DNA from 2 places in the Arthrobacter humicola genome. Region 2 is predicted to be linked to the other one. Evidence: riboswitches for the same ligand, from Rfam matches in the RefSeq annotation. Region 2 holds a riboswitch; the other holds the start of a gene.
The links. Region 2 has a riboswitch for cyclic di-AMP ahead of ABD243_RS05480 (aggregation-promoting factor C-terminal-like domain-containing protein). Riboswitches for the same ligand answer to the same signal wherever they lie in the genome.

Region 1: linked by a shared signal. The riboswitch ahead of ABD243_RS06690 (M23 family metallopeptidase) and the one ahead of ABD243_RS05480 (aggregation-promoting factor C-terminal-like domain-containing protein) in region 2 are both predicted to bind cyclic di-AMP.

Annotation. Positions count from the first base shown of each region.
Region 1 covers NZ_BAAAQB010000019.1:47,883-51,937, reverse strand. Annotated here, with positions in the region: gene ABD243_RS06695 (NlpC/P60 family protein) at 1-511, opposite strand, end outside; cyclic di-AMP (ydaO/yuaA leader) riboswitch at 807-976, opposite strand; gene ABD243_RS06690 (M23 family metallopeptidase) at 1,114-1,932, opposite strand; cyclic di-AMP (ydaO/yuaA leader) riboswitch at 1,937-2,150, opposite strand; gene ABD243_RS06685 (iron-dependent transcriptional repressor DtxR) at 2,301-2,996, opposite strand; gene serC (phosphoserine transaminase) at 3,343-4,055, shown strand, end outside.
Region 2 covers NZ_BAAAQB010000012.1:225,173-229,227, reverse strand. Annotated here, with positions in the region: gene ABD243_RS05490 (response regulator transcription factor) at 1-585, shown strand, start outside; gene ABD243_RS05485 (sensor histidine kinase) at 589-2,253, shown strand; cyclic di-AMP (ydaO/yuaA leader) riboswitch at 2,435-2,594, shown strand; gene ABD243_RS05480 (aggregation-promoting factor C-terminal-like domain-containing protein) at 2,594-3,400, shown strand; gene ABD243_RS05475 (hypothetical protein) at 3,582-4,043, shown strand.

The DNA of each region.
Region 1 (4,055 bases), on a different contig from region 2:
GGGCGTTGGTGGCAAGGGCGGTGCAGTCCTGCGCCACGCCGAGCTGTGCGTAGGCAGCGGCAGCGATGGTTGCACCGGCGCCGCTTCCGATTCCGGCGGGGGCCAGGGCAGCTGCGCCGCCGTTGACGCCGGCCTGGGCGCCGCCGGCCTGGGTAGCTGCGGCGGTCTGGACCTGCACGACGGGCTTGGGAGCCTCGACGACGGGAGCCGGCGACGTGGTCACGGCGGGCTTCTCGTAGGAGATCGCGATGGTGGAAGCAGCCGAAATCGTGGCCGGAGCCGACGACTGGACTTCCAATGCGGAAGCGGAGGTGGATTCGCGCTGAACATTGGTCTCAGCAGCGTTGGCTGCGATTCCACTGGTCAGAACCAGACCGGAAGCTGCGGCGATGACCGCGGCCTGACGGCCCATGCCGCCGGCGTTGTCGCCGACTGCCTTGGCAATAACAGCCAGCGAGTTGGTCTTGGTGACCTCGGCGCGGTGCCGTGCAACGGTTGCACGAGTAGTCATTAAGTTCTCTCTTTCGTGATCCTTGGACCGCGCGTTTTTGGGCGCGGACTGAGGACGCTCCGGCATCTTGGGGGTACGCCGGATCGCCCCGAAATGGGTTACTTAGCGAAGGGTGTACTGCGAAGACGCGCCAAAAGCGGAAACTGCATGCTGTCCGGACTCGGTAGAAAATGAGCCAGCGGAACGTGATCCCATCCGGGCGCCGGCAAGGGCGGCACGTGATGTGGATGTCAGCGGGCTCAAAAGAGCCGCGCCAGTGCGCATACGCGCAGCATTGTGGCGTGAAGACACGAAAGTAGCCTCTCCCAATGCCTACGAGGTGAGCTGTCGGATTCGGATGGGAGTCACCCGGCCGCGCTGCTTCCTGGGAAGCGTTGCGACTTAACCCCTAGGCCTTCTTTCGAAGGCCAAAATTGGTTCCCCCGCCCCTGCCAGACGATGTAATGCGAACGGACCTTGAGCGGTGGCAGAGCTAGGCAATCCACTCAAGAGCGCCAACTTCGGAAAAGTTGGCGTGCTTCAAACCCTACAGGACTCCGGACTCAATGTCACATTCAGATCACGGCGTGTCACGGGAATTTGAGAGTTCTCCATCGTCTTTATTAGAGCCAGCCGAGGGGGTCAACAACGTCGCCGTTGACCATCACTTCAAAGTGGAGGTGGCAGCCCGTGGAGGCGCCGGTGGTCCCGCTCAGCGCGACGACATCGCCGCGGGAGACCTTCTGGCCGACCTTCACCGAAGACGAGGACAGGTGGTTGTACGTGGTCTCCAGACCGTTGCCGTGGTCAATGACCACACGGTTGCCGCCGCCGTAGGGGTGCCATCCGTTGAAGGTCACGGTGCCGCTGGCGGCGGCGTGGACCGGCGTGCCGCACTGGGCGGCGAAATCCTGGCCGCGGTGAAACTCCCCCGGGCCGCCCGTGATGGGGCTGACACGGTAGCCGAAGGGCGATGCGGTGATCAGCTGGTCCAGCGGCGGACCCAGCGTGCCGGCTGAAGCCGCCCGGGTAATGCTGCCGACGGACTGGGCGCTCAGCAGTTGCTTGAGCTTCCCGTCCGGGTCGCCTTTGGTGGCGATGGCCGTCCGGCTGAAATCGAGCTTTGCGGCGGCGGCAGCCGTGACGTCCGGCTGTACTGCGGCCGAGACTGCGGATCCGTCGGTGTTCGAGGCCATGACGGGACTCGTGACGGGGACCGTCACCGTGAGGACCAGACCGGTGGCGGCCAGCGCGATTCCGGCCTTCTGCCCCACGCCGCTGGCGGCGGCAAAGTCCGTTACCTGACGGAACGGGCTGCGGCGGCTGCGGCGCTCGTCGCGGTGTGCGTCACGCGGGCGTTCGGCCGTATGCGCGACGACGGGGCGCGGCTCCGGAGCGGGACCGGTCGCGCGGCGACGGCCCCTGGCGGTCTGGGTGGTCAAGAACGGTTCCTCTCTGAGAGCCTGCGAAGTTAGCTGTCGGATTCGGGTCAGAGAGATCAAAGACCCGGTCCGCCGTTGCAAGCACCCGGTCACCGAGGCGTCCTTAGGGGATCGTTCGATGAAAGCTGCTTGCCGCTGACGGACTTCACCCCAAGGCTGACGAAGAAGCAGCCGATAGTGGTTCCCCCGCCCCTGCCAGGAGGTGGTTCTGCGACTGATCCGCTGGCAGGGCTCGGCTTCGGATCAGGTAACGCTTTGGTATCGGTACAGGGCACTAACTATAGGTGATTAAGCCGCTCGGTGATAAATCCGTGATCGCGTTTGTGCAGAACTCATGGGTCGTCCCATGACGGTGACGTTTTGGCTGGTCAGGCGACTGTTACAAAGACATGCGCGGCAACCTCTGGCGGCAGCTCCAAGGCGCCCTCGATATCCGGGACCCGGACCGAGATGTACTCCCCCACCCGCTCCAGCGAGACGAGCGCACCGGGGCGGATTCCGCCCTCATCGAGCTGGGCCAGAAGCTCCGGTTCCACCTGGATGGGCTCCGCGAGCCGGTTGACCGTGATCCGCGAATCCGCACCGTAGCCGGCCATGGCCTCCAGCAGGTTCACGACCCCGTCCGCGTGGGCCCCCGAGGGTGCGCCGCCAAGTTCCGCGAGCCCCGGAATCGGGTTCCCGTAGGGCGAAACGGTCGGGTGGTCGAGCATCTCGAAGATCCTGCGCTCGACGCGCTCACTCATGACGTGCTCCCAGCGGCACGCTTCCTCGTGAACGTAGGCCCAGTCGAGCCCGATCACGTCGGCGAGCAGGCGTTCCGCGAGGCGGTGCTTGCGCATAACGCCGACGGCGCGTTTCCGTCCGGTTTCGGTCAGTTCAAGGTGCCGGTCGCCGGAAACAATCACCAGGCCGTCGCGCTCCATGCGGCCGATGGTCTGGGAAACAGTGGGGCCGGAGTGGCGGAGTCGTTCGGCGATGCGGGCGCGGAGGGCGACGATGTTTTCTTCTTCAAGTTCCAGAATGGTCCGGAGATACATCTCCGTGGTATCAATCAGATCCGTCATTCAGCTCAGCTCCTCGAACGCAGTCCTTGCGTCATTCCCACCGTACCGCGTGCGGGCTGCGTGTAAGGATGCGCCCTGGCGAGATCCGCCGTACGTTCGCAGAACAGCCTAGCCTATTTTGAATTACTCCGGATAATTTTTGATCCGGACTGCGGACGGTCCCCCGGCGCCGGCCGGCCGGCCCCTCGGGCCGTCTCAATGACCGGACTATGACAGAGGCTTTTCCGTATCGCCGGCGGCTGTCAGGCAGAATAAAACAGGCAGAATGACAAGGGGTGTCCGTTGTAGCCATCCGGCCAGGCCACCTCCCAGCCACGCTACGAACCAGCCGAAAATTGGAGCCACTGTGAGCGACACCAGCATCACGATCCCCGCCAACCTCCTGCCCAAGGACGGACGGTTCGGCGCCGGCCCGTCCAAGGTCCGACCGGAACAGATGGAGGCCCTCGCCGCGGCGTCGACAAAGCTGCTGGGGACCTCACACCGCCAGGCACCAGTGAAGAACCTCGTCGGTTCGGTCCGCAATGGCCTCAGCGAGTTCTTCCGCGCCCCCGAGGGCTACGAAGTGATTCTCGGCGTCGGCGGCTCCACCGCATTCTGGGACATTGCCAGCTTCGGACTCGTCGAGACCAAGGCGCAGCACCTGTCCTTCGGTGAATTCGGCTCGAAGTTTGCTTCGGCTACCAACAAGGCGCCGTTCCTCGCCGAATCCTCCATCATCAAGGCCGAGCCCGGCACCCGCCCCACCGCCCAGGCAGAGGCCGGCGTGGACGTATACGCGTGGCCGCAGAACGAGACGTCCACCGGCGTGGCCGCCCCCGTCCGGCGCGTGGCCGGCGCCGACGAAGGGTCGCTCGTGCTGGTGGACGCGACGTCGGCCGCAGGCGGACTGGATGTGGACGTGGCGGAGTCCGACGTCTACTACTTTGCGCCGCAGAAGAACTTCGCGTCCGACGGCGGTCTGTGGCTTGGCCTGTTCTCCCCGGCGGCGCTGGAGCGGGCGGCCCGGATCAAGGCCAGCAACCGCTGGATCCCCGACTTCCTGGACCTCCAGACCGC
Region 2 (4,055 bases):
GACGGGCCCAGCGCGGTCCGGCTTGCCAAGGAGTTCCGCCCCGACGTGCTGGTGCTGGATGTGATGCTTCCCGGGTTCGACGGCGTCGAGCTGCTCAGCCGGATCCGCGCGTTCGCGCCGGAGGTTCCAGCGTTGTTCCTCACCGCCAAGGACGCCGTCCAGGACCGCATCACCGGCCTGGCGGCCGGCGGCGATGACTACGTCACGAAGCCGTTCAGCATGGAAGAGGTCTTGCTGCGCCTGCATCGGCTGGTCCAGCGCTCCGGGGTGGCCGCCATGGACACCGCCGAACTCGTGGTGGGTGACCTTGTGCTCAATGTCGATACCCGTGAAGTCACCCGGGCCGGCGAGGAGCTGCATCTGACCGCTACGCAGTTCGAACTGCTGCGGTACCTCATGGAGAACCCCAAGCGGGTGATCAGCAAGGCCCAGATCCTGGACCGGGTCTGGGACTATGACTTCGGCGGCCAGGCGAACATCGTGGAACTCTACATCTCGTACCTCCGCAAGAAGGTGGACGCCAACCACGCGCCCATGATCCACACGGTGCGCGGCGCCGGCTACGTCCTGAAGCCGGCGGACTGATCCGTGCCCACCCTTTCCGGCGTCACCCGCGTCCCCGGGCGTGACTGGCGCAACCCGTCCACGTGGCATTTGCGCACCCGGCTGGTCCTCGTTGCCATGGGGCTGCTCGTGGCCATCTGCGGCGCTGTGGGATTGTTCAGCTACGCCTCCATGGACCTCTTCCTGACCCGGCAGCTCGATGACCAGCTCGGCGAAGCATCGCACCGCTCCAGCGAGTTCGGCCGGCCCGTGCCCGGCAGCTCGGGCGGCCGCCCCGACCCCCTCGAGGCCCGGGGGCAGGGCGTCGGAACGCTCAACGCCCGCTTGGCGGACGGCGAGGTCAGCAGCGCCGGATTCCTGGCCGGGGACGCCACCCGCAAGAGCCTCTCCCCCGACGACAACGCCGTCCTCCTCACCCTGGCCCCGAACGGTGTGCCGGTGGACCGGACGCTCTCGGCCGGCGCGTACCGGCTCATGGCCGTGCGTGCACCGTATGGCGACGTGATTGTCACCGGGCTCCCGCTGGCGGAAAAGCAGGACACCCTGGCCTCGCTGGTGTGGACCATGGTGGTCGTGTCCGCAGGCGGGCTGGTGCTGATCGGCCTCGCCGGCACGGCGGTCATCCGGCGGACCATGAAGCCGCTGGAGCAGCTTTCCGAGGTGGCCACCAAGGTCTCCCGCCTGCCGCTCGACGCCGGCGAGGTGGCGCTCGGGGTGCGTGTCCCGGCGTCGGCCGCCCACCCCGGCACCGAAGTGGGCAGCGTGGGCTACGCGCTGAACCAGATGCTGGACAACGTCTCCAACGCCCTTGAGGCGCGGCAGGAGAGCGAAATGAAGGTGCGGCAGTTCGTCGCCGATGCCTCGCACGAACTCCGCACTCCGCTCACGGCCATCCGCGGTTACACGGAGCTGATGCGGATGACCGAGCACTTCACGCCCGACGGCGAGAAGTCCCTGGCCCGCGTCCAAAGCCAGTCCGAGCGGATGACCACCCTGGTGGAGGACCTGCTGCTGCTGGCGCGCCTGGACGAGGGGCAGCCGCTCAAGGTCGCCGACGTCGACCTCACCCAACTGGCCGTCGAGACCGTGAGCGATGAGAAGGTCATGGCCCCGGACCGGATCTGGCAGCTGGAACTGCCGGATGAGCCGGTGGTGGTGCGCGGCGATGCGGCCCAACTCCACCAGGTCCTCGCCAATCTCCTGTCCAATGCGCGCAAGCACACGGCACCGGGGACCAAGGTGGTCACGGGCGTCATGCGTTCGGCGGACGGCAGCGCCGTGGTCACTGTGACGGACAACGGCAGCGGCATCGCCCCCGAATTCGTCGGCCGAGTCTTCGCCCGCTTCGCGCGGGCTGACGCGTCGCGCACCAATCCGGCAGCCAGCTCCGCAGGCAGCCCTGCGCCAGCGACGGCGGGGGCCCGGTCCGGGTCCGCTGCCCGCATCGCTCCCGGCTCTTCTACCGCTCCTCTTTCCGGCTCTGTTTCCGGCAGGTCCGGGGGTGCAGCCGGCAGCAACGGGAGCGGATATGCCACGGCGGGCGCACCGACGTCCGAGGGCACCAGCGGGCTGGGCTTGTCCATTGTCCAGTCGATCGTGGAGGCCCACGGGGGGACCGTCGAGGTCACGTCCCGACCGGGCCGGACGGAGTTCGCTGTACGGCTCCCGGCCGTACCGCCGTCGGCGTAACCGGCGCCGGGGCTACAGGGTCGGCTGCCGGCACCCGCGCGGGGAATCTCGCGCAACGCGACACGCCGCCCCTGTGACCGCCGTTACCCAAATGTGACTTAAGCCCAGGAGTCCTGTACCGTTTTTCGAGTGCGGCCTCCATTTGTGCCGCATATCCGGATGGACGCCAAACTCTGCCGCTTCCCGGATTCCGCTGGACCAGGCAGAGGCGGGGGACCCAGAGTTCCCGGGCATTCTGCACACATGCGCCCTTGGGGTGAAGCCGACACGTGATATTCCGTGCGGCCGGATGACCTCATCCGAACCCGACAGCTAACTCCGCAGGCGTTGAGAGGCCATCATGACTGAATTCCAGGTACAAACGCGCCCTGACGGCGTTTCACATTCCCGCGCCGGCAAGTCGCGCCACCGTGCCGCACCGGCCCCGCAGGCGTCCGCCCTGTCGCGACTGGCCACCGGGCTCGGCATCACCGGACGCCGCGCCGCCGTCGTCACCGCCGCCTGCGCAGTACTCGTGGCAGGCGGCGCCGCCGCCAGCCAGGCCGCAGAGCCCGGCAGCTACGGGGCGACTGTTGCGAGCTCCCAAACGGCCACCACGGCCGATCCCCTAGCCAAGCTGAACTTTGAACGGGTCCAGGTCGCCGCGCCGGCAGCTGCAGCACCCAGCGGCGCGGTACCTCAGATCTCGGAGGTCAAGCCGGCCGAAGCACCGGCACCCGCTGCCGCTGCCGCTGCTGCCCCGGCCGCGCCGGCCCCGGCGGCAGCACCGGCGCCCGCTCCCGCAGCAGCCCCCGTTCCCGCAGCGGCTCCCGCGCCGGCACCGGCGCCGGTCGCCATCGACGACCCCGCCGGGGCACAGGCCTACGCCGCGGCCCAGCTGGGCAGCTATGGCTGGGCACCCGGCCAGATGCAGTGCCTGCAGAAGCTCTGGACGAAGGAATCGGACTGGAAGACGACGGCCACGAACGCCAGCAGCGGCGCCTACGGTGTGGTCCAGTCCCTGCCCGCCTCGAAGATGGCGAGCGCCGGCGCGGACTACATGACCAACTACCGGACCCAGATCAACTGGGGCCTGAACTACGTCAAGTCGCGCTACGGCTCCCCCTGCGGCGCCCTGAACTTCCACCTGTCCCACAACTGGTACTAAGCCGGCACCAGCCAGCAGCGCCCATGAGGCCCCGGATCCATCGTGATCCGGGGCCTTCGCGTATTTCGGAGAACAAGGTTTTCTCAAGGTCGGGGCGGGAGGCTTGGGCACCGCTGCCTCCATTCACCAAGTACGCGGGGTGCCCGCTCCAGGGCACGGAATCAAATTTCAGGAGCACAACATGAAAAAATGGGCTATTCCGGCGGTCCTCGCGGCCGCACTCTTTGTCGGCGCCGGACCGGCCGGGGCGGTGCCGTCGGGACCTCCGCAGCCCGCCGATCCAGCCACGTTCACATTGGATAATTGTGGCTTTCCGGTCACGGCGCAGCTCACCGGCAAGTTCAAGAACATCGCGACGCCTGCCGGCACTGTCATCAGTACGTCGCCAGGACTGAAAATCACGCTGACGGCCAACGGCAAGACCCTCAACTACGTGATCACCGGTACCAGCCGCTACACATTCCTCAGCGACAGCGTTGAGGTAGTCTCCACGGGCAGGAATCTACTGCTGCTCCCCTCGCCGGACGGCCTGTACCTGACCACCGGCAACGTCAACTACGCCCTCAACCTGGACAACTCGGAGCTGAGGAGGTTCAGCGGACCGGGCACTGCAGCGAACGTTTGTCCTCTGCTGGCTCCCTGACGGACTAACCGG